Regions from separate parts of the Alteromonas stellipolaris genome, predicted to be linked through region 2. Evidence: predicted binding sites of a transcription regulator. Region 2 holds the regulator's gene; each other region holds the start of a gene.

Region 1 (7,606 bases), 1.6 Mb from region 2:
TGAGTTCCCGAAGGCACGAAACCATCTCTGGTAACTTCTCAACATGTCAAGTGTAGGTAAGGTTCTTCGCGTTGCATCGAATTAAACCACATGCTCCACCGCTTGTGCGGGCCCCCGTCAATTCATTTGAGTTTTAACCTTGCGGCCGTACTCCCCAGGCGGTCTACTTATCGCGTTAGCTTCGCTACTCACGACTTAAAGTCACAAACAGCTAGTAGACAGCGTTTACGGTGTGGACTACCAGGGTATCTAATCCTGTTCGCTACCCACACTTTCGCACATGAGCGTCAGTCTTTGGCCAGGGAGTCGCCTTCGCCACTGATGTTCCTCCAGATATCTACGCATTTCACCGCTACACCTGGAATTCCACTCCCCTCTCCAAGACTCTAGTCTGCCAGTTCTAAATGACCGTCCCAGGTTGAGCCCGGGGCTTTCACATCTAGCTTAACAAACCGCCTGCGTGCGCTTTACGCCCAGTAATTCCGATTAACGCTCGCACCCTCCGTATTACCGCGGCTGCTGGCACGGAGTTAGCCGGTGCTTCTTCTGTTGTTAACGTCACGGCTAGCAGGTATTAACTACTAACTTTTCCTCACAACTGAAAGTGCTTTACAACCCGAAGGCCTTCTTCACACACGCGGCATGGCTGCATCAGGGTTTCCCCCATTGTGCAATATTCCCCACTGCTGCCTCCCGTAGGAGTCTGGGCCGTGTCTCAGTCCCAGTGTGGCTGATCTTCCTCTCAGAACAGCTAGAGATCGTTGCCTTGGTGAGCCTTTACCTCACCAACTAGCTAATCTCACTTGGGCCTCTCTTTGCGCCGGAGCCGAAGCCCCGTTTGGTCCGAAGACATTATGCGGTATTAGCAGTCGTTTCCAACTGTTATCCCCCTCGCAAAGGCAAGTTCCCAAGCATTACTCACCCGTCCGCCACTCGACATCATCTAGCAAGCTAGACATGTTTCCGTTCGACTTGCATGTGTTAGGCCTGCCGCCAGCGTTCAATCTGAGCCATGATCAAACTCTTCAATTAAATAAATATATCGAATATGAATCGTCGTTGTGTGACACTCTTAATGAGTGCCCACACAGATTGTCTTGTTATAAATTGTTAAAGAACTATCGTGCAAAAATCATAATGCGAAGCATTCTGTTTTTGCGCAAGGAGGACTAACACTACATATAGTTGCTTAGACTTCCTCACCTCACCCGAACGGCCGTTGCCTTTTCGATGAGCGCTTCTCTTCGAAGCGGATGCGCATTCTACGCGTTTCGTTTTCGTATATGAAAGTAGGCTTTATTCAATGCACTGTTATTAGTGCTATCTTTGCAATCGCAGGATATCTGTTGTTTTCATCAGCTAGTATAGAAGCGCACGTTCCGTTAACGGTTTCAGCGTCTTTATTAATAAGCGGTATTTTAACGCCGTGGCTAGCTTCACTCCTTAACAATTCACCCTCTGAAACAGCTGCGCCCTCCACCAGCAGCACAACCACTGAAACACTCTATGTGGGTAATCTACCGTATCGTGCAAACGAATCTGCGGTTAAAGAGTATTTTGGTAGTTTTGTCGAAGTGCAATCTGTCCGACTCATGAAGGATAGAAAAACTGGCAAGCGAAAAGGTTATGGCTTTATTGAAGTGATAACGAGCGACCTTGACCCAGTAATAGCGAAGACTAACGACTCAGTGTTCCAAGAGCGAACATTAAAAGTTAGGCCAGCTAAAGATAAAGTAGAACAAGCATAAATTAAAAAACCTGGGCATGACCCAGGTTTTTTTTACTTTATTCTGAAGCCACTTGCTGTGGCATCGCGTTCAATAAGTTTTGGTTAAACGTATGGAAGCGATTTATAGCCGATACTAAATCTGGTATTTGTACATCTTTCATTTCACTAATAATACCTGCAAGCAATGTGTTGTAATCATCGCCAGAGCCTAATGTATTCTCAGCATTTCCAAATGTAGACATCATCTTTTCTAGATACTGTGCTATTGGGCTTACAACATTACCGTATTGGTTTTCCGCTTCACCTTCTTCACTATAATGCTTAACGTTCTCATAAGCCTTTACCATTTCGGTTTGTGTAGTACGGTTTAACTGCAACGCATACCCAACTAACTCTTTATCATCGAAACCTAAATTCAATGCTTGTTCGAACGCCTTATCCATATCGCCGCTATAGAAGGTATCAGCTAAATCTTGTGCTTCACCCACAAGGTTTGCAATAGCTGTCATTTCATCTTCGTCTATTTCACCCTTTAACGAAAAGCTAATGCCACTTCGTTCAAAGTATTCATATTGAGATGACTGCTGCGCCACAACTGAACCTGTATTCGAACTAGATTCTTCAGTATCGTCATTTGCGGGTATATACAGCGAAGCCTGACTCGCAGCGCTAAATTGTCTGATACTTTCAAAGCTAAGGTTTACTTCATCCCCATCTTTGGTTCGAATAAGCAAACTACCTGATTTAGCATCAGATGCAGATACCGCGTTAAGCTCGCTCACACTCACTGGATTAGGATTGAAGATATTCTGTTCCAGATCATTGATGCCGCCGTCTATCATTTCGCGACTACGCGTAACACCTTCTTCAATCTCATCATTCATAAAGCCAGCGAGATCCTTTTCAGCCATAGCGAATCCACGACTTACCCCTTCACGGGCCTGACCAAACAACCCTTTCAGGGTATCGTCATCCGCACCTCCATCAGCCGCACCTTGAATGACACCGGTCACGAACCCAAGTACATTACGTGCGACTTTCTCGAAATCGAATAAACTTTTATTTTCTTCGCCGTCACCTGACTGTTTGCTTTCATTCGGGCGCTTGCCATCAACAACCACATTCTGACTTAAGCTACCACTGAAGACCTTTAAGCCAATACTGGTTTGCGTGCTATTCACGGTGACCGTCGCTGAATGCTGCTTGGTAAACTCGGCAGCTTGTTGTAAGCCTTCCTGTTGAAGCTGCTTCTTTATAGCTTCATTCGGGTGAACCGATGCCTTTTCATCCACTTTCTGGTCGCCCATGAAAGCCTTAATTTGACTCACGTTCATAATTTGATCCTCACTATCCTCAATCAAGTTATCGGCACCAATCACGTATTGTTTAATTTTAATACTAAATTTTTGCTTCTGTGAGTTTTATCCGTTGCACATATAATATAAGGCACTACAATTCGCAGCCTTATTTAAATGATGTTCGGAGAACCACATGACAACCACCACTGCAAAAGACTATCAAGCTCAACTCGATGAGAAAGTGGATCGGTTAGGTACTCTCCTTGCGCCGTTTAACGCCCCTACCCTGTCGGTGTATCCGTCTAAACCTGAAAACTACCGCATGCGAGCTGAATTTCGCGTATGGCATGACGGTGACGATCTTTATCACATCATGTTCGATCAGGGTTCTAAAGAGAAATACCGCGTAGATACATTTCCACCAGCAAGTGAAACCATCAACAATGCAATGCAGCAGTTAATAGAATATTTAAAGCCAAATGAACTGCTGCGCAAAAAACTTTTCCAAATTGATTATTTAACTGGGCTATCCGGCGAACTGGTTATTAGCCTTCTTTATCACAAGCCACTTGATGATGAATGGGAAGCGCAAGCTGAACTACTTCGCACCTTTTTAGCTACGCAATTTACCGCGGTAAGTATTATTGGGCGGGCTAGAAAGCAAAAACGCATTGTGGGTAACGATTTTATTATAGAACGTCTACCTATTAATGGCCGTGAATTTGAATTCAAACATATCGAAAATAGCTTTACTCAACCTAATGCAGAAGTGAATTGCAGCATGATTGAGTGGTCACTTGAATGCTCTGCTCCCCTAACCGGCGATTTACTCGAAATGTATTGTGGTGCAGGGAACTTCTCAATGCCATTGGCAGTTCATTTTGACAACGTGATAGGAACCGAAATAGCAAAGCCCTCGGTACAAGCAGCGCAATATAATATTGCGGCAAACCACTTAGATAACGTGAAAATTGTGAGACTATCGGCTGAAGAGTTTACTGAAGCAATGAACGGGGAAAGAAGCTTCTCTCGTTTAGAAGGTATCAACTTAACTGAATACAATTTTACTACTGTATTGGTCGACCCTCCTCGGGCAGGGTTAGACGTAGATTCATTAAAGATGATTCAAGGGTACGATAATATTATCTATATTTCTTGTAACCCTGAAACCTTAGCTGAAAACTTAGGCCTGCTTTGTGAAACTCACGAAGTAGCAAATGCGGCGCTGTTCGATCAATTCCCTTTCACCCACCATATAGAAGCAGGTGTGTTACTCACCAAAAAGTAATGCTCTGTATATTGTGAATGTCGCATATTGTCAATAAATCGGCAGCACACTTAGGCTTTAAAGCTTAAGATGCGTCGGAAGATATCTCTGATGAAAGCTTCGACATTGCGCCCAATTGCACGAAACGTAATTGGGCTTTAACCCTTTCGCCAATTTCCATCTTCAACTTAGTATCAGCTTCTAGTGCTTCTGCCCCTGCACTAAATACCAACCTAACCATAGCATCCGCTTGGAGCTGCGCAATGTTGTACTCTACGCTTTGCTGCTCGATGATGTAATCGGTTAGCTCTTCAATAAAATGCTGAATTTCGCGAAAGACCGCCATTCGGTATGCAGCTGATGTGCCTGTATGTTCCCGCAACAATAATCGAAATACATTTTTGTTTGCAGAAATGAACTCCATGAAGGTTTCAACTGACGTGTGGATTACCCCGCCACCTGAAGCAATTCGACGGCGAGCTTGGCGCATTAATTGACGAAGGGCTAACCCAGCTTCATCCACCAGTGTTAATCCTAATTCATCCATGTCTTTAAAGTGTCGGTAGAAAGACGTTGGTGCAATGCCAGCTTCTCGTGCTACTTCACGTAAGCTAATAGCAGACAAACTGCGGTTTTCATCCAGTAATAGGAATGCCGCATGAATGATATTTTGGCGGGTTTTAAGCTTTTGTTCCTGACGAGTCACAATAATACCAGTTTGTTAGTCTTTACTAGTCTATCGCATGAGTGCCTATAGGGAGAAGCTTAAATTCATTCTGCCCTAGGCCGAAAAACTATTAGCGCTTACTCAATACTATCTCCGTAGCGTTTTTTAGTAACTGTTGTTACTGTACAGCCTTATTTTAACAAGTTGTTAACCATATAGCCATTATCCCCCTAGCTCCAATTACTGTCGGAATATAAGGCTATGGCACTAAGCGTCTACATGGAGTTAACGACCTATATGAACAAAAATAGCTGACCTAATAATGAAAAAAAGTATTCAGCCTTACGTGCTACAGTTAATTTCGAGTAACACGCTACGAAGTATTAAACGTGCCTATTATACTTGTGCACGCCTTTTTACTCGTGATGTACCTAAATTAGAGGTTTTCATTAAAGTAGATGACCCTTACTCACTTTTACTTGTTCAAGCTTTACCTAAACTAGAAGAAAAGTATCGCGTCACGATAACAGCTCGCGTCATTATCAATTCAGATCCAGTGATGTTCCCCGAATTAGCTATGTGGAACCAACACTCAGTTAACGATGCGATGCATTTAGCAAACGTCTACCGCCTTCAGTTTCCGTGCTCGGCTACTGGGGTTACTCACCAAGCTCGCTCAGTTTTTACTGCGTCCTGTGCCGTTCAGCAAAAAATAGATGAAGGCACTTCATGGACAGGTATTACTGAATTACTACTTGCCTATTGGAAAGGTGATCAGATTGATGCCTTCTTGAGCGTTGATGAGGCGGCATTAGAGAAACGTTTTAAAGCACACCAACATCAACTTTTCTTGAAAGGTCACTACCTGCCCGCCACGACTTATTACGATGGCGAATGGTATTGGGGTGTAGATAGGCTCGATCACCTAGAACGTCGACTTATCGATGAAGGCTATGCAAATCAACCCAACACTCAAATTGAATTTAATAAAACCTACGCACCGCTTTTTCAGCCTTTCAATTTTACTGACGTGAAGGAAAAGTACAGCGAGCCCTTAACGCTGTTTTGGTCTGCCCGTAGCCCCTATTCTTATATTGCGTTGCTACAGGCGGTAAAACTAACTATACACTACGGCATTCCCCTTGAAGTAAAGCCAGTACTGCCGATGATGATGCGTGGGTTGTATGTCCCCCCTAAAAAAGCCATTTATATTTTTCTAGACACAAAACGCGAAGCGCAAAAACTGGGGATTGATTATGGGTTTCTCGCCGACCCGTTAGGTGAAGGTGTAGAGCGATGCTATGCACTATTAGCTTATGCTCGGGAAAACAACAAGTATCTAGACTATTTGTTATCGTTCGCCAAGGCGGTAAATGCCCATGGTGTTAGAGCAGATACTGATAGTGGAATGAAGAAAATAGTAGAAGGCGCAGGTTTGTCTTGGCAGGAAGCGAAGTTGCATCTAAACAATACTGACTACAAAGAAGAGGTTACTGCAAACCAAGCGGATATATACCAAAAAGGCAGTTGGGGTGTGCCCGTTTTCAGATATAAAGATATTCAGGTATGGGGCCAAGATAGATTATTTGTTATGGAAGATGCCATTCGACAAAACCTTAACTCTCATAACAGTGCTTCTAGTAATTAAGCACTACATAACACTTATACAGCAGTAGGTAATTTAAATGGCTTATGCATGAGTAAGAAAAGTATCACGCGCAGCATGTGCGATGTATTTGGTGAGCGCACCCTACCTAGCGAACAAGATTTAGAAGACTTTTGGCAATTAATAAATGGTCGAGGAGGAAGGCGGGTTTTCCATAAGCTAATTCGCTATATGAACGAGCGAATTACACACAGAGAAAGATAAGTTGATGCTCTTAAACATAGCCCCTGCCCGATTCAAATTGTCAATGGGAGTGCGGATGCTATCTCCGGTGAACATATGGCTCAACGATATGAAGAAATTATCACGAGGCAGCATATTGTAAGACTGTCTAATATTGGACACTACCCTCAGCTCGAAGCGCCTATAGATGTAAGTAACTCAATAATTTCCTTTATAAACAACATTAAAACGCCCTTAGCATAAAGTGTAGTAGGCAATTTTTTGAAGCTTACTATAATTAAAGTTTACACACGTAAGCAGAACTTCTGTCCATTCTGCTTGCCTGATGAGCAAGAAAACGATAAATTGGCGCACAGTTGTAAGCTGAGTTGTAGAAAATGAATAAACCACCTCTTATCCTGACGAATGTCTTAGTGTTCTTAATTACCGGCGCCATCGCCTTTATCGGCGTACCTGTATGGGTTATCAATCATGGAATTGATTGGGCGGAAATAGGCACTGCGATTTTCTTATTTTATTTCACTGGTATGTCAATTACTGCCGGTTACCATCGTCTGTGGTCACATAAAACCTATGATGCGAATATTGTCGTGCGCGTAATACTTGCTATCGGCGGCGCAATGGCACTGCAAAATAGTATCTTGCACTGGAGTTCAGATCACAGAATTCACCACCGTCATGTAGATGACAACGAAAAAGACCCTTATTCAGCAAAACGCGGTTTGTGGTTTGCACACATTGGTTGGATGCTCCGCGAGTATCAAGAAAAGCGATATGACGACTATAGAAACTGTAA
Region 2 (7,606 bases):
TGCGGTGGGTGTGGTGGTCTTTGCTATCTTACTTATTATCAACTTTAAAGTAGTCACCGCCGGTGCAGGGCGTATTTCAGAAGTAAGTGCACGCTTTACGCTTGATGCTATGCCAGGTAAGCAAATGGCTATCGATGCCGACTTGAATGCAGGCTATATCGACCAAGATCAGGCGCGTGCTCGCCGTGAAGAAATTACCGCCGAAGCAGATTTCTACGGTTCGATGGACGGTGCGTCAAAATTTGTGAAAGGTGATGCGGTCGCGGGCCTATTCATCATGCTTATCAATATTGTAGGTGGCCTTTTTATTGGCATGATTCAACACGGGCTAAGTTTTGGAAATGCCATTGAGGTATACACCATATTAACCATTGGTGACGGTTTAGTGGCACAAATTCCATCGCTGTTACTGTCTGTGGCTACCGCAATTATTGTTACCCGAGAAAACGAAACCCAAGAAATGGGTAAAGAAATTCGTAGTCAATTGGGTAATAGCCAAGCCCTTTATATTGCCTCTGGTGTGCTATTTGTTATGGGTATTATACCCGGAATGCCTCATTTAGCCTTTATTGGTTTTTCAGTGCTTATAGCTGGTTACGCTTACTGGCAGGGTGTTGCCGCTAAACGCGAGGCAGAAAAGCCTAAAACCCCAGCGAACATAGTGAAAGATGACACTGTCGCGCCTGAAATAAAAGAGCTTGGATGGGACGACGTTCAGCATGTAGACACCATAGGCTTAGAAGTAGGGTATAGATTAATCCCATTAGTAGATAAGTCTCAGGGCGGAGAACTGCTCACTCGTATTAAAGGGGTGCGTAAGAAGCTATCTCAAGAACTGGGCTTTCTTATACCGCCCGTACACATTCGCGATAATCTAGATTTAGAGCCTAACCTTTATACCATTGCCATGTTGGGCGTCACCATTGGCGATGCACAGATAAGTCATGATGAAGAACTTGCGATTAATCCGGGTCAAGTATTTGGCAAGTTGGAAGGCCGTGCCACTAAAGATCCTGCCTTCGGCTTAGATGCAGTATGGATAAAACCGAATAAGCGTGAGCACGCACAAACCTTAGGTTATACCGTGGTTGATGCTGCCACTGTAGTTGCTACTCACTTAAGTCAATTGCTGACAAACAACGCCTATCAACTACTTGGACATGAAGAAGCTCAGCAGCTATTAGACATGCTAGCTAAGCAGCATCCTAAATTAGTTGAAGGGTTAGTGCCTGATATTCTGCCGCTAAGCACCATTGTTAAAGTGCTGCAAACCTTGTTATTTGAAGGGGTGCCTATTCGCGACATGCGTACCATTGTACAAACCTTGAGTGAGTATGGCCCACGTAGCCAAGACCCTGATGTACTGGTGTCTGCGGTACGTATTGCGCTTAAACGTCTCATCACTCAAGAAATTACTCAAGGGGCGAAAGAGATACCCGTCATAACCTTGGCGCCAGAGTTGGAACAGATGTTGCACCAGTCATTACAAGCAGGTGGCGAAGATGGCGCTGGTATAGAACCAGGACTGGCCGATAAGCTGCAAAAATCATTGCAGCAAGCTAGTCAGCAACAAGAATTAGAAGGTGAGCCTGCGGTACTTCTCACTTCCGGTATGTTGCGCCCCGTACTATCTCGCTTCTTAAAGTATTCGGTCGCGGGCTTACATGTACTTTCCTATCAGGAAGTACCCGACGATAAGCAGATAAAAATAGTCAGTTCGGTCGGTCAATAATCTGACACTGGGTGATTGGAGAGTTTTCAATGAAAATCAGACGTTTCTTTGGCAAAGATATGCGAGAAGCTTTAAGCCAAGTTAAAGCGGAATTAGGCAGTGATGCTGTTATCATGTCAAACCGAAAGCTAGCTGACGGTATTGAACTGGTAGCCGCTTACGATAAAGAGCCAGAAGCCAAACTGTCGATTAAAAAGCCTGCACCTAGAACATCAGGACAAGCGAAAGCAGCGGTTCCTAGTCTTAGTGAAATTATCGGTGATGATGGTCCAGATAGCTTAAAAGCATTGTTAGAAAAACAACATGGTGGCAGTATTCAAAGCCCAGCTTCAGCGCCGGCCCCCAGTGCCAATGCTCAGCATGCCAATCAAATTGCTTCGCACTTAGACTTTTCAGAAGCCTTTATCGACGACGTAGAAGCAAGCCAGCACACCTCTGAATTCCCAAGCCATCAAGCGTCTAGCCTTAATGAAAGTATTGATAATGGTAGTGCTGCTAAATCTGACGAGTTATCTCAGATTAAAGAGGAATTGGCGTCACTACGAAATGTACTTCAATACCAAGTTGCCGATTTGATGGAAGCAAAAAGTCGTCGTCAGCAGCCTGTACATCATTATTTAATTCAGCGTTTAACCGATATGGGGTTAAGCCAATCTCTGGCTGAGCAACTGATTAGTTATACGCCGTCGCATTACAACGAGCGAGACGCTTGGGTGTATCTTTTAAACCTATTGGCTAATCGCATTAATGTGACAGGTAACGATATACTTACGCAAAAGGGCGCAGTAGCGTTAGTGGGGCCAACCGGAACAGGTAAAACTACTACAGTAGCGAAATTGGCTGCCCGCTACGCACAGAAATACGGTGCTGACTCCGTTGCCATGATTACGATAGATACTTACCGTATTGCAGCGTTTGAGCAATTAGCCACATATGGAAAAATTATTGGTTGCACGGTCCGTAAAGCACAAAGTAGTGAAGAATTATCAGATTTATTGTTTCAATTACGCCATAAGAGACTAGTGTTAATTGATACGGCAGGCTTTAGTCAGCGAGATAGTCGATTAATTAAACAGATAAATCAATTTGATAACGGCCAAATGCAGCCAGTGAAAAAATACCTAGTAGCGCAAGCGAATACCCAATATGCTGCGTTGCAACGTATTATAGATGCGTACGAAGGGGTGGAACTTAGCGGTTGTATCTTTACAAAGCTTGATGAGTGCTACTCTCTAGGCGAAGTGCTTAGCGCTGCGGTGGAGTACCAGTTACCTGTCAGTTATGTAACAGATGGACAGAAAGTTCCTGAAGACATTAAGATTGCAGAAGCAAAATCTTTAGTATCTGCTGCTGCAAAGCTTTATAAAAAGTACGGTTTGAATCATACTACTAGTAACAATGTGGTTAAAACAGCACGAGCAGTATGATTGATGATCAAGCGAGTAGCTTACGAAAAATGAAGCAATCACGATTAATCAAAGTTATCGCCGTCACCGGAGGTAAAGGTGGCGTTGGTAAGACAAATATTACGCTAAACACAGCTATTGCTATGGCAAAGCAGGGAAAGCGAGTAATGGTATTGGATGCAGACTTAGGTCTGGCCAATGTGGATGTAATGCTAGGATTGCGCGTAGAGAAAAACCTCTCACACGTTTTATCTGGTGAGTGTACCTTGGACGATGTACTCGTTACGGGCCCTCACGGTATAAAAATAGCACCAGCCACATCGGGTTCTCAATCAATGGCAGAGCTATCACCAACGCAGCATGCAGGGCTCATTAGAGCTTTTAGCGAATTGCGCTCGCCCATTGATGTGCTTATTGTAGATACCGCAGCGGGTATTTCCGATATGGTGCTAAGTTTCTCCAAAGCCTCTCAAGATATTATGGTGGTAGTGTGCGATGAGCCCACTTCACTCACTGATGCCTACGCGCTAATTAAAATTCTTAACCGAGAGCACGGTGTCTTTCGCTTCAAAGTGGTCGCCAACATGGTCCGCGATGTTAGAGAAGGTCAGGAGCTTTTCAGCAAATTATCTAAAGTAACAGGGCGATTCTTGGATGTTGCGCTAGAATTGGTTGCAACAGTTCCTTTTGACGAGAACATACGCAAAGCAGTACGTAAACAAACGTCAATTGTAGATGCTTACCCGAGTTCTCCGGCAGCAGTGGCGATTAGCCAGCTAGCAACCAAAGCAGCATCATGGCCTATTCCTGCGCAACCAGGTGGCCATTTAGAATTTTTTATTGAACAACTAGTAGCAGATAAAGCAGTAGGAAGTCAGCGTTGAATAGCAAAGCAGCCGCTTATCAACAGCAAACGGACAAGTCACAATTAGTTGAGCGTCACGCTTCGCTGGTGAAGCGAATAGCACACCACTTAATGGCGAGATTACCAGCCAGTGTTCTTGTCGATGATTTAATCCAGTCAGGTATGATTGGACTGCTAGAAGCTGCACGAAATTTTGACGGTTCCAAAGGTGCAAGTTTCGAAACCTTTGCAGGTATTCGTATTCGCGGCGCCATGCTTGATGAAATAAGAAAAGGTGATTGGACACCTCGTTCTGTTCATAAAAATGGAAGGGCAATCACCGAAGCTATCTCTCAAGTTGAAGGTGAAACAGGCCGAGACGCGCGAGATGTTGATATTGCAGCTAAAATGAATGTCAGCATGCAAGATTATCATCAAATGCTTAACGAAGTGAATGCTGGAAAATTGGTGGGTATTGAAGACCTAGGTGTTTCTGAAGATGTTATTTCTACAGAAAAAAACCGAGGCAGCGATGCACCGTTAGAAGATTTGATGCAAGGGGCTTTCCAAAAAGCGCTAGCACATGCTATTACTACATTACCCGAACGGGAAGCGATTGTACTTTCTTTATACTATGATGAAGAACTGAACCTTAGAGAAATTGGTGAAGTTCTTGATGTTAGTGAATCGCGAGTGAGTCAAATTCATAGTCAGGCCATGTTAAAACTCAAATCACGAATGAAATCGTGGCAAGTTGACGAAGAATAGAAATTAATAACAATTAACCCCTCATTGGAGGCTATTTTGGATAAAAGTATGAAAATTCTCGTGGTTGACGATTTTTCTACCATGAGACGTATCATAAAGAACCTGTTAAAAGATTTGGGTTTTGCCAATATCCAGGAAGCGGACGACGGTAACACCGCGCTGCCTATGCTACAACAAGGTGATTTTGACTTTGTTGTAACAGATTGGAATATGCCAGGTATGCAAGGTATCGACTTATTACGCGCTATACGTGCCGACGATAAGTTGAAACACCTACCGGTTCTTATGGTGACAGCAGAAGCGAAGAAAGAACAAATCGTTGCCGCAGCGCAAGCTGGTGTGAACGGTTATGTTGTTAAACCTTTCACTGCCGCTACGTTGAAAGAGAAATTAGACAAAATCTTCGAACGTTTAGGTTGATCCAGACGCTCACCAGAGAAATGAGGTTTACTGGATGTCGACAAATGAAAGTGTCTCTATAACGCTCGAAGAAGCCAAAAAATTGGTAGCGTATCTTGAAGAGGGCGATAACGCATCTGCGAACGCCGTCTTAGAAGCCGTTTCGATGAAAGAGTCCATTGAGCTCTTTGCTGAAGTTGGTAAATTAACGCGTCAACTTCATGATTCGTTAAATAACTTCCAAATCGATGAACGTATTAAAAATTTAACCGTTGATGACATTCCTGATGCGCAAACGCGACTGATGTACGTTATCGAAGAGACGGAAAAAGCGGCCAATACCACCATGGATGCTGTTGAAGAGTGCATGCCAATTGCGGAAGTGCTTTCCACGCGCATCGAAAAAATTATGCCGGAGTGGAAAAAACTGATGAATCGTCAACTTGAGTTGGGTGAATTCAAAGTTTTATGCGCAGATTTAGACGAATTGCTAGAAGACGGATCGAAACAATCGTCTAAGCTTACATCATTGCTTACCGAAGTGTTAATGGCACAAGGTTATCAAGATCTTACCGGTCAAGTTATTCGCAGAGTGATTGAACTCGTAAAAGAAGTGGAAGATAGCTTAGTTAATATGCTGACGATGTTCGGTGAACCCGAACAGTCAGAGCAAGACAAGCCATCGGAAGCGAAAGTCGAAAAAGTTAACAAGATTGATGGTGTCGAAGCCGAAGGTCCAATTATTGATGCAGACCAACGCGATGATGTGGTATCTGGCCAAGATGACGTAGATGATCTTTTGTCTAGCTTAGGTTTTTAGGGGAGCGGGCGCATGGCGTTTGATGTTGACGAGGATATATTACAGGACTTTCTAGTTGAAGCTGGGGAGATCCTTGAACAATTACAAGAACAGCTCGTTGATCTGGAAAATAATCCTGAAGATGGAGATTTACTTAATGCTATCTTCCGGGGTTACCATACCGTAAAAGGTGGCGCCGGCTTTTTGTCGCTTACCGAATTAGTTGAAATTTGCCACGGTGCAGAAAACGTTTTCGATGTAATGCGAAACGGACAACGTACTCTTACGCCTGAATTGATGGACACCATTCTTCAGGCCACCGATGTAGTAGTAGATATGTTTGAGCGTGTTAAAGCGCAAGAGCCGCTAGTACCTGCAGACGCAAAGTTAGTTGATTTGCTGCATAAGTTAAGCACCCCAGAAACCCCAGATGAAAATATCTTTGGTGACAGTAGTGAGGCGGCTGAAGCCCCCGCTGCCGAAGTTGTCGAGGAAGAATTTGCGTTGGAAGAAGCGCCCGTACCTGAAGCGCCTGCTGCTAGCAGCGATGGCGGTATTGACGAAATTTCAGAAGATGAATTTGAAGCCTTACTTGATGAACTTCATGGTTCAAATGCTCCGGGTAAATCTGCGCCTAAAGCAGAACCAAAAGCGGCTGCACCCGCTGCCGTTGGTTCAGGTGATGATATCACCGACGACGAATTTGAAGCACTGTTAGACGAATTGCACGGTAAAGGTAAATTCAAAGAAGAAGAACCCGCACCTGCAGCTGCGCCCAAAGCAGCTGCGCCTAGCGGTGAAGAAATTACTGACGATGAGTTTGAAGCACTACTTGACCAACTACACGGTTCAGGACAAGGGCCTACAGCGCAAGGCTCTGAACCAGCAGCAAATACTCCGCCTGTAGATAAAAAAGCGACAGAAGCAATTCAGAAGGCTAAAGCAGAGCAATCTGCCGCTAGTACGCCAGCTAAATCAACGCCTGCCGCAAAAGCGCCAGCGCCTAGTCCAGCAGCTAAAAAGGCGCCAGAGCCTGCTAAAGCCGCGGCTAAGAAAGACGACAAAAAAGCAAACCCAACACCTCCTCAAGCAGAAACCACAGTACGTGTTGATACTAAGCGCCTAGACCAAATTATGAATATGGTCGGTGAGTTAGTATTGGTACGAAATCGTTTGCTGAGTTTAGGAATAAACAATGCCGACGAGAGTATGTCTAAGGCAATTGCTAACCTTGACGTGGTGACTGGCGATTTGCAGGGTGCGGTTATGAAAACCCGTATGCAGCCAATTAAGAAAGTGTTTGGCCGCTTCCCTCGCGTTGTTCGAGACTTAGCACGTAGTTTGAAAAAAGAAATCACCTTAGAGTTGGAAGGTGAAGAGACAGATTTAGATAAAAACCTGGTAGAAGCATTGGCCGATCCGTTGGTTCACTTAGTGAGAAACTCAGTGGATCATGGTATTGAAATGCCTGATGACCGTGCTGCTACAGGTAAAGCCCGAATGGGGACCGTGAGATTATCGGCTTCTCAAGAAGGTGATCATATCCTACTTACCATTGAAGATGACGGTAAGGGAATGGATGCTGAAAAACTAAAAGAGATTGCGATAAGTCGAGGTGTTTTAGATGCCGATGCGGCTGCGCGTATGTCTGATGTTGA
Region 3 (7,606 bases), 130 kb from region 2:
CACTTGCATTTCTTGGCATAAGCTTAACTATTGTGACAATATAATAAAACAGATAATAAGTACGATTTCTCATCTTGCATCATTTGCGTTCGGCCAATTTTTATCGTGCAGTAGTGCGCAGCTATAACAGTGTGCGCAAGGCAAGTATTTGCTTTGTGTTAGCCGTTTGTGCTGGTCCCATTCAGGGCGCATACGCGCAAGAGCCCGAGTCTCAAGCTGGTCAACGTAGCAAACAAGAAAATGCGCCAAGCCCAATAAAGCAGTCTAATCAAACGGCCTTTCAGTTTTCAATTCCAGCCCAAGATGCCGACGACGCGCTAACAGAACTAGCAAAGCAAGCTAATACCACACTCTTATTTCCTTTCGACTTAGCGCAAACGGTTAAAACCAATTCTTTAGAGGGTAACTTCACCCTTAACGAAGCCTTATCAAAATTGCTTGATGGCACCGAGCTTGCCGTGGTGACCGACAGTGCTGGGCAAGTCAGTATTCGTTCTCGCAGTGATGTAGTTGCTCAAAATAGAAAAGACGAGGGTGAAGAGAAGGTTCAAGAAGAAGACACGAGTAATGCACTTGAGCGTATTGCTGTAGTGGGTACCAGAAGTTCTCCTCGTAGTGTGGTCGAATCGCCCGTGCCACTCGATATTATTGGCTCAGAATCGTTACGTTCACAAGGCAACAGCGATGCCTTGTCGATGCTAAGCACCATGGTGCCTTCTTTAAACGTAAACGACCAGCCAATTAATGATGCTACCAGTTTAGTGCGACCTGCTAATTTACGAGGTATGGCGTCAGATCACACATTACTGCTCGTCAACGGTAAACGCAGACATCGCTCGGCAGTCATTACTTTTCTTGGCGGTGGCTTATCTGATGGCGCACAGGGGCCGGATATTTCGGTTATCCCTGCTTATGCATTAAAACAAATTGAAGTTTTACGAGATGGTGCTGCGGCACAATACGGTTCAGATGCAATTGCTGGCGTGATTAACTTCGTACTTGATGATAGTGATTCAGGGGGCAGCGTCGCACTTAAAACGGGTACCTATTCTGAAGGTGATGGTGAGTTATTTCAGATACAGGCTAATAAAGGCTTTCGTTTAGGTGAAAACGGCTTCTTGAACGCCACGGTAGAATATCGACAGCAACAAGGCACATCACGCTCTGTTCAGCGTGATGATGCACAAGGCCTCATTGATGCGGGTAATACGTTTATAAGCAGCCCTGCGCAAATATGGGGCGCGTTAGACGTTAATGAAGACATGAAAATGTCGGTAAATGCTGGGTGGGATATTTCGCCTAACTACGAAGGTTACGCGTTAGCAACTTATGCCCATCGTGAAATAAGTGGCGGTTTTTACTTTCGTAACCCACAAACCCGAGAAGGTGTTTTTTCTGAAACAAACGAAGAAACGAGCGAAAGTCGCTTATTGGTTGGGGATTTAGACGGTATAGGGCAGGGGATTAGCTGCCCCACCATTTTCCTTGATGATACTAATGTATTGGATAACCCCGATTATTTGCGTATTGCCGATAACACCACGGCACTTGGTGCGAACTGCTTTGCCTTTAACGAGTGGTTTCCTGGTGGGTTTACCCCACAATTTGGTGGCACAATTACTGATGCCTCTGTATTTGCTGGCGTCAAAACGGAATTAGACAATGGCTGGGCGATGGATTTAAGCGCCAGTGTTGGCTACTCAGATATCGCTTACCGTTTGTCTGGCACCGTTAATCCTTCCCTCGGGCCAGACTCGCCACTTTCTTTTTCTCCAGGCTCAGTTAGCCAAGTAGAGCGTACGTTTAATCTTGATTTCGCAAAGCTAATTCAATCCGTATTTGAAGAGCCAATTAGTATTGCTATGGGCGCAGAATGGCGCAGAGAAACTTACTTTCAAAAAGCCGGTGATGATGCCTCTTATGCCGCAGGCTCGCTTGCTTTCGACTCCACAACGGGGGCATCGCAAGGGTTCAGCATTGGCTCGAACGGATTTCCTGGTTACCAGCCTCAATCTGCAGGGCACTGGAGCAGAAGTAATTGGGCGGTGTACATAGATTTGGAGTTTTTTTTAAGTGAAGCATGGCAGTTTGGTGTAGCCACCCGCGTTGAACACTTTACTGATTTTGGCTCTACCTTTGATGGTAAGCTAAGTACGCGATATAAGGTTAATGACTTATTTGCCCTTCGAGGCTCTATCAATACTGGCTTTAAAGCGCCGACGGTTGGTCAAAGTAATGTGATTAATGTCACCACGGCTTATAGCGCGAATGGACTAGAAGACCAAGCCACACTGCCGCCCACTGATTTGATATCACAACAGCTAGGTGCAACACCGCTCACTCCAGAAGAGTCGGTTAACTTTAGTTTAGGTGCGGTGATGCACGTAAGTGATACCTTTTTCGCAACCCTCGACTATTTTAATATCCGTTTAATGGACAGGATCAGTACCACGTCAGCAATACCGCTTAGTGAGGCAGACATCCAAGTGCTTAGTGCGAACGGCCGCGACGATGCGGCGAACTACAATGCCGCAAAATTTTTCACCAATGACTTTGATACCCAAACCCAAGGGGTCGATTTAGTGGTTCACTACGACTTCATGGTACAAGATTGGAAGCAGACATTGTTGTTAGCTTACAATTGGACAGACACACAAGTAGAGCGGGTGACCTTGTATCCCACCATGGTTGATGGTGAGATAACCTTAATGCCAAACCTGACAACACAGCGTATTAGAATGCTAGAAGATAACTTGCCAGCACACAGAGGCAGTTTGACGCTTGAACAGTACATTGGTGACTTTAATTTTACGTGGCGGGCAAACTACTACGGCAAATACTACGAAGACCATTTAGATGCTTCAGCGGGAATGGATATTTTTGGAAGCGACACGCTAACGGCAGATGCGCAAGTAGCATGGTTTTTTTCACCAGCGTGGCGAGTTACGCTAGGTGTGCAAAACTTATTTGATACAAAACCTGATAGCAATCCATTTAGTGGGGAAGTGGGGGCTTTATATCCGCCAACATCGCCTGGGGGAATTAATGGCGCATTCTATTATTTAGGATTGGAATACAGTGTTGATTAACGACACAAAAGTTGATTGAAATAGAAGGTCAGATAAATTTTGGATAGAATCTAAAAAATAAGACCTAAAAAATAGAAACTAGGAAAATACCTAGGAAAAAAGAAAGGGCTAGCCTACGTTTTTAAACATAGAATCATCGATGATGGTTTGATCGATAATCTGTTGTGCCATTTGGATGCACTTGCCACACTGGGAACCAAGTTCCATATGTTCACGCAATTCACGCATGTTACCTACGCCATTACCTTGTACTGCGGCGCGTATGCTTTTATCGGTAACGCCGTAACACATACATACAAACATAAAACACTCCAAATAAGTCTGTAAATGATAATAATTGCTATTTCATTCTAATGCAAGTGAGATTTAGTCGTATTCACACTCAAGAAATCATCAAAAAGGGTGGCCGTTGGTACGATGAGTGAATAAATCTTGAAAAATTAGCAGAAGTAGAGTGCGTTACCGCTTGTTATCTAAGATAAAGTACCAATAAAGAGAGTTAGAAAACGCCCAGTGAAAAGACGTTTTACTTATTATTTAGTTTTTATATAAATTGGAGATATTCATGAGTGTATTAGTTGGCCGTCCAGCGCCGGATTTTACCGCTGCTGCAGTATTAGGTTCAGGTGAAATAGTTGATTCATTTTCACTATCTGAAACCATCAAAGGCAAAAAAGCGGTACTTTTTTTCTACCCGCTAGATTTTACCTTTGTTTGCCCATCTGAACTTATTGCTTTTGATAAGCGTTTTGAAGAATTTAAAAAACGCGGCGTAGAAGTGATTGGGGTTTCTATCGATTCACAGTTTTCTCATAACGCATGGCGAAATACGCCTGTAAACGAAGGTGGCATTGGTCCAGTTCAATATACGTTAGTGGCCGACGTGAAACATGAAATTTGTCAGGCGTATGATGTAGAGCATCCAGAAGATGGCGTGGCATTTAGAGGTTCTTTCCTGATTGATGAAGAAGGCCTAGTACGTCATCAAGTAATTAACGACCTTCCGCTAGGCCGTAATGTAGACGAAATGCTTCGTATGGTCGATGCACTTGCATTCCATCAGGATCATGGCGAAGTTTGCCCAGCGGGTTGGACACAAGGTAAAGCGGGTATGGACGCTTCACCAGAGGGCGTAGCTAAGTACCTTGCAGCAGAGGCTGAAAAGTTATAATAGGCCGAAAGTATCTACAAAAGCCTTAAAAGTAAGCACTCAGGCTTGTTAAACAGGCTTTATGCAAATACGTCTACCTAATACTAAAACAGCGCCATTCGGCGCTGTTTTTTATTTCTACTGAATAAATTTTAATTTGAAGCGATTGCAGCCAAGGCAGTATTTCAGACGTTGCTTATCAGCAAGGCTCATCAGGGCTGATAGGTTCACCAGCTAAGGGCCAGCCGCCCAATGTTTTGTAACGATTTACCATAAAGCAAAACAGTTCCGTGGTTTTTTGCGCATCATATAATGCGCTGTGGGCTTCTTTTTGATCAAACTCAATACCTGCCGCACGGCAGGCTTTAACCAAAACAGTTTGGCCTAACGTTAAACCAGCAAGGCTGGTGGTATCAAAAGACACAAAGGGGTGAAAAGGCGTGCGTTTGATATTACAACGAGCGATAGCCGCGTTGACGAAACTTTGGTCGAAGGTGGCGTTATGCGCCACAATCACCGAGCGCTGGCAATCCGCATCTTTTTGCGCTTTACGAATACCTTTGCACAACGACTTCATTGCTTCACTTTCTTCTATGGCACCGCGCAGGGCACAGTGAGGGTCAATGCCGTTAAACTCTAGCGCTGCAGGCTCTAAGTTCGCGCCTTCAAAAGGATCGACATGGTAATGAAAAGTTTGGTCGGGATAAATCAGACCATCTTCTTCCATTTTTACCGTTACGGCAGCAATTTCAAGTAAGGCATCGGTCCCAGCATTAAAACCGGCGGTTTCAACGTCGATAACAACAGGGAAGTAGCCCCTAAAACGATGAGGAAGGGAGTGGTGCAACTCAGACATAGTTTCTCTTAGCAGGTTCTTTGGTTACGTAACAAAGCTGTATCAACATAGAAATGCTACAAAAAGTGCTGGGATTATGGCAAGGATAACCCACGGTATCCAGCCTGAATTTCAATGTGGGGCGTTAGAAACCTGAAATGAGGGCATAATTGATGGTATTAATGGTATAGAAGGCTAAACTTTTCTACACTAAGGACGATATATTCTGTAAGCGCCTTTTCGTTAGGTATGGTTTATCAGTTGAGTGGGTATAGTTGTGAAGCGTAAATTCGGTTTACTTATTCCGTTGTTTTTTACTACGGTCGCAAGCGGTGCTATGCGTCAGTATTCTGCTACGGTAGAAACGTCTAACTGGGAAGTGGTTGATGCATCGCGTTTGCAATGTACATTGAACCATCCTTTACCCGGTTACGGCGATGCCATGTTTACAAGCGTGGCTTCTAAACGGCTTAATATGGAATTTGAGCTAGACATGCATTTATTGCCTAACCGCTTCGATGTAGCTGCTGTTTATTCTGTACCGCCAAAGTGGATGCCGGGTGTAGCGCCTAAAACCATCGCCGATATGACATTGCGCACGCAATATAACGGTGACCTTCCGCAAGACGCTGCATGGACTATGCTAAGTGAACTCGAAAAAGGCTTCTGGCCTACCATTTATTATCAAGACTGGTATAACGAATACGATAAAGTGAGTGTTGCATTAAACGCCAGTAATTTCTCGAAGGTGTATCGAGACTTCGTTAAGTGTGTGTCTAACTTATTGCCTTACAACTTCGACGATATTGCCTATACGGTGTTGTCGTATCAGAAAAACAGTACCGAACTGACTAAGTATTCTCAAAAGCGCCTAACAATGATTGGGGAATACCTAAAAGAAGATAGCGACTTAGAGTTAGTATTGCTTGATGGCTATACCGATAGCTATGGCGGGCGATGGAACAACGAACAATTATCTATACGCCGAGCCAATGAAGTAAAAAGCTACTTAACTACCATAGGCGTGCCCGATGACAGAATTCAACTGACGGGGCACGGTGAGAAGCGCCATATAGCAAATAACGATACCCGAGAGTCGCGAGCGCAAAATAGAAGGGTAGTAGTGCGGTTATCTAAATCTTAGGGTTATCTAAAATCTAAGTAAAAAATATAAACAAATTTGAAAAAGCGGCTTAATGGCCGCTTTTTCGTGAAGTGAATAATATATTTGTTGTTGCTATTCGCCTTGTGCTTCAAGCCAGGCTTTTACCGGCGGCACATGGTCGGTAAATACGCCGTCTACGTTCACCACGTGTTTAAGGGTAGAAAGAAGCTGTTCTGCTGTCATGCCTGGCGGAAGGGCATCTTGACGGAACGTGTAGGGATGAATAATGAAACCTTCTGAATGGGCATACTCAACCCAGGATGCGGGTACTAATTTACCTGCTTCCATCGCTTGTGGGTCTAGTAGTTGACCTAACCAGGGGCCTAAACCGTCGGCATAGTTTGCCACTTCTTTCATGCCTGCTTCACTTTTGATCCAATCGTAGTCTGTGGTTGATTCTCCCCAACTGTTTTCACCTATTAGCATGACCACTTTTCCCGCATAGTTTAGGTCTTTTCTAATGCGCTTTATTTCATCGAAGTCGAAACACTGCAAGTAACTGTTGGCGTCTTTATTGGCAAGATTAAATCGTGTTAGTGATGCAATCACAATCTGGCTAGCGTCTACTCCTTGTTCGTTATGCCACGCTGGTGATTTTACTTCCGTATAAACCCCTACATTGGTATTGAACTCTCGATTAAGCTGAGTAATAAGCTCGTAGTGTTCTTCTAAGGTTGCCACGGTAAAATTTGCCGTATTCCCTGTATAGCGTTTTGTAAAAACTTGTTCACCCTTGCTGTTCGCTCGTTCGTGTACTTGCAGAGTGCGAAGCTCAGCTAACGTGAAGTCTAAGGCGTAAAAGCGACCATCTTTACGTGCACGCTCTGGAAATACTTGCTCTACATTGGTTACTGTTTCTAAGTGTATGTCGTGCAAGACCACAGCAATCCCATCTTTAGTAATAACCGCATCTTGCTCAATAAAGTCAGGGTTCATGGCAAAAGCAAGCGTGGCGGCTTCTAATGTGTGCTCAGGCAGATAACCTGACGCGCCCCTATGAGCAATAACATCGAAGTCTTTCGCCAATAGTACTGGGCTTGCAAAAATCGAGATAGAAAGCGAGAAAGTAAGTAGAGCGTGACGAATTTTTAGCATGATAGGGCAATATCCTTATTAATAGGGCCGCTGTATTTTAAAATAGAGACTTATTGTTTTGTTTGAATAAGTTCGATGGCATAGCCATCTGGATCGCGAACAAAAGCAATGACAGTAGAGCCGCCCTTTACGGGGCCTGGCTTGCGGTATACATCACAGCCATTTTGCTCTAGGTTTTCGCAGAACTGATAAATATCGTCTACTTCGATGGCGATGTGGCCGTAAGCCGTGCCTTTTTCATAGGTGTTGTCGCCCCAGTTATAAGTGAGTTC

Evidence for each region. Region 2 encodes FliA, which starts transcription of late flagellar genes. Its sites were predicted from a motif close to CTAAAGNTNNNNNNNNNNNNGCCGATA; they were not measured.
Region 1: the regulator FliA is predicted to act here: its motif matches at 3,093-3,119, upstream of AVL57_RS16625 (DUF5610 domain-containing protein).
Region 3: the regulator FliA is predicted to act here: its motif matches at 5,270-5,296, upstream of AVL57_RS09095 (flagellar protein MotY).

What each region holds. Positions count from the first base shown of each region.
Region 1 is NZ_CP013926.1:3,925,828-3,933,433, forward strand. Features, by position in the region: rRNA gene AVL57_RS16615 (16S ribosomal RNA) at 1-1,032, opposite strand, end outside; gene AVL57_RS16620 (RNA recognition motif domain-containing protein) at 1,284-1,748, shown strand; gene AVL57_RS16625 (DUF5610 domain-containing protein) at 1,786-3,063, opposite strand; gene trmA (tRNA (uridine(54)-C5)-methyltransferase TrmA) at 3,221-4,315, shown strand; gene fabR (HTH-type transcriptional repressor FabR) at 4,380-5,000, opposite strand; gene AVL57_RS16640 (DsbA family protein) at 5,284-6,609, shown strand; gene AVL57_RS21210 (hypothetical protein) at 6,658-6,831, shown strand; gene AVL57_RS16645 (acyl-CoA desaturase) at 7,188-7,606, shown strand, end outside.
Region 2 is NZ_CP013926.1:2,279,893-2,287,498, reverse strand. Features, by position in the region: gene flhA (flagellar biosynthesis protein FlhA) at 1-1,732, shown strand, start outside; gene flhF (flagellar biosynthesis GTPase FlhF) at 1,762-3,159, shown strand; gene AVL57_RS09680 (MinD/ParA family protein) at 3,156-4,022, shown strand; gene AVL57_RS09675 (RNA polymerase sigma factor FliA) at 4,019-4,750, shown strand; gene cheY (chemotaxis response regulator CheY) at 4,787-5,170, shown strand; gene AVL57_RS09665 (protein phosphatase CheZ) at 5,205-5,969, shown strand; gene AVL57_RS09660 (chemotaxis protein CheA) at 5,982-7,606, shown strand, end outside.
Region 3 is NZ_CP013926.1:2,147,590-2,155,195, reverse strand. Features, by position in the region: gene AVL57_RS09115 (TonB-dependent receptor) at 255-3,089, shown strand; gene AVL57_RS09110 (bacterioferritin-associated ferredoxin) at 3,198-3,392, opposite strand; gene AVL57_RS09105 (peroxiredoxin) at 3,655-4,260, shown strand; gene rnt (ribonuclease T) at 4,439-5,095, opposite strand; gene AVL57_RS09095 (flagellar protein MotY) at 5,412-6,218, shown strand; gene glpQ (glycerophosphodiester phosphodiesterase) at 6,312-7,334, opposite strand; gene gloA (lactoylglutathione lyase) at 7,385-7,606, opposite strand, start outside.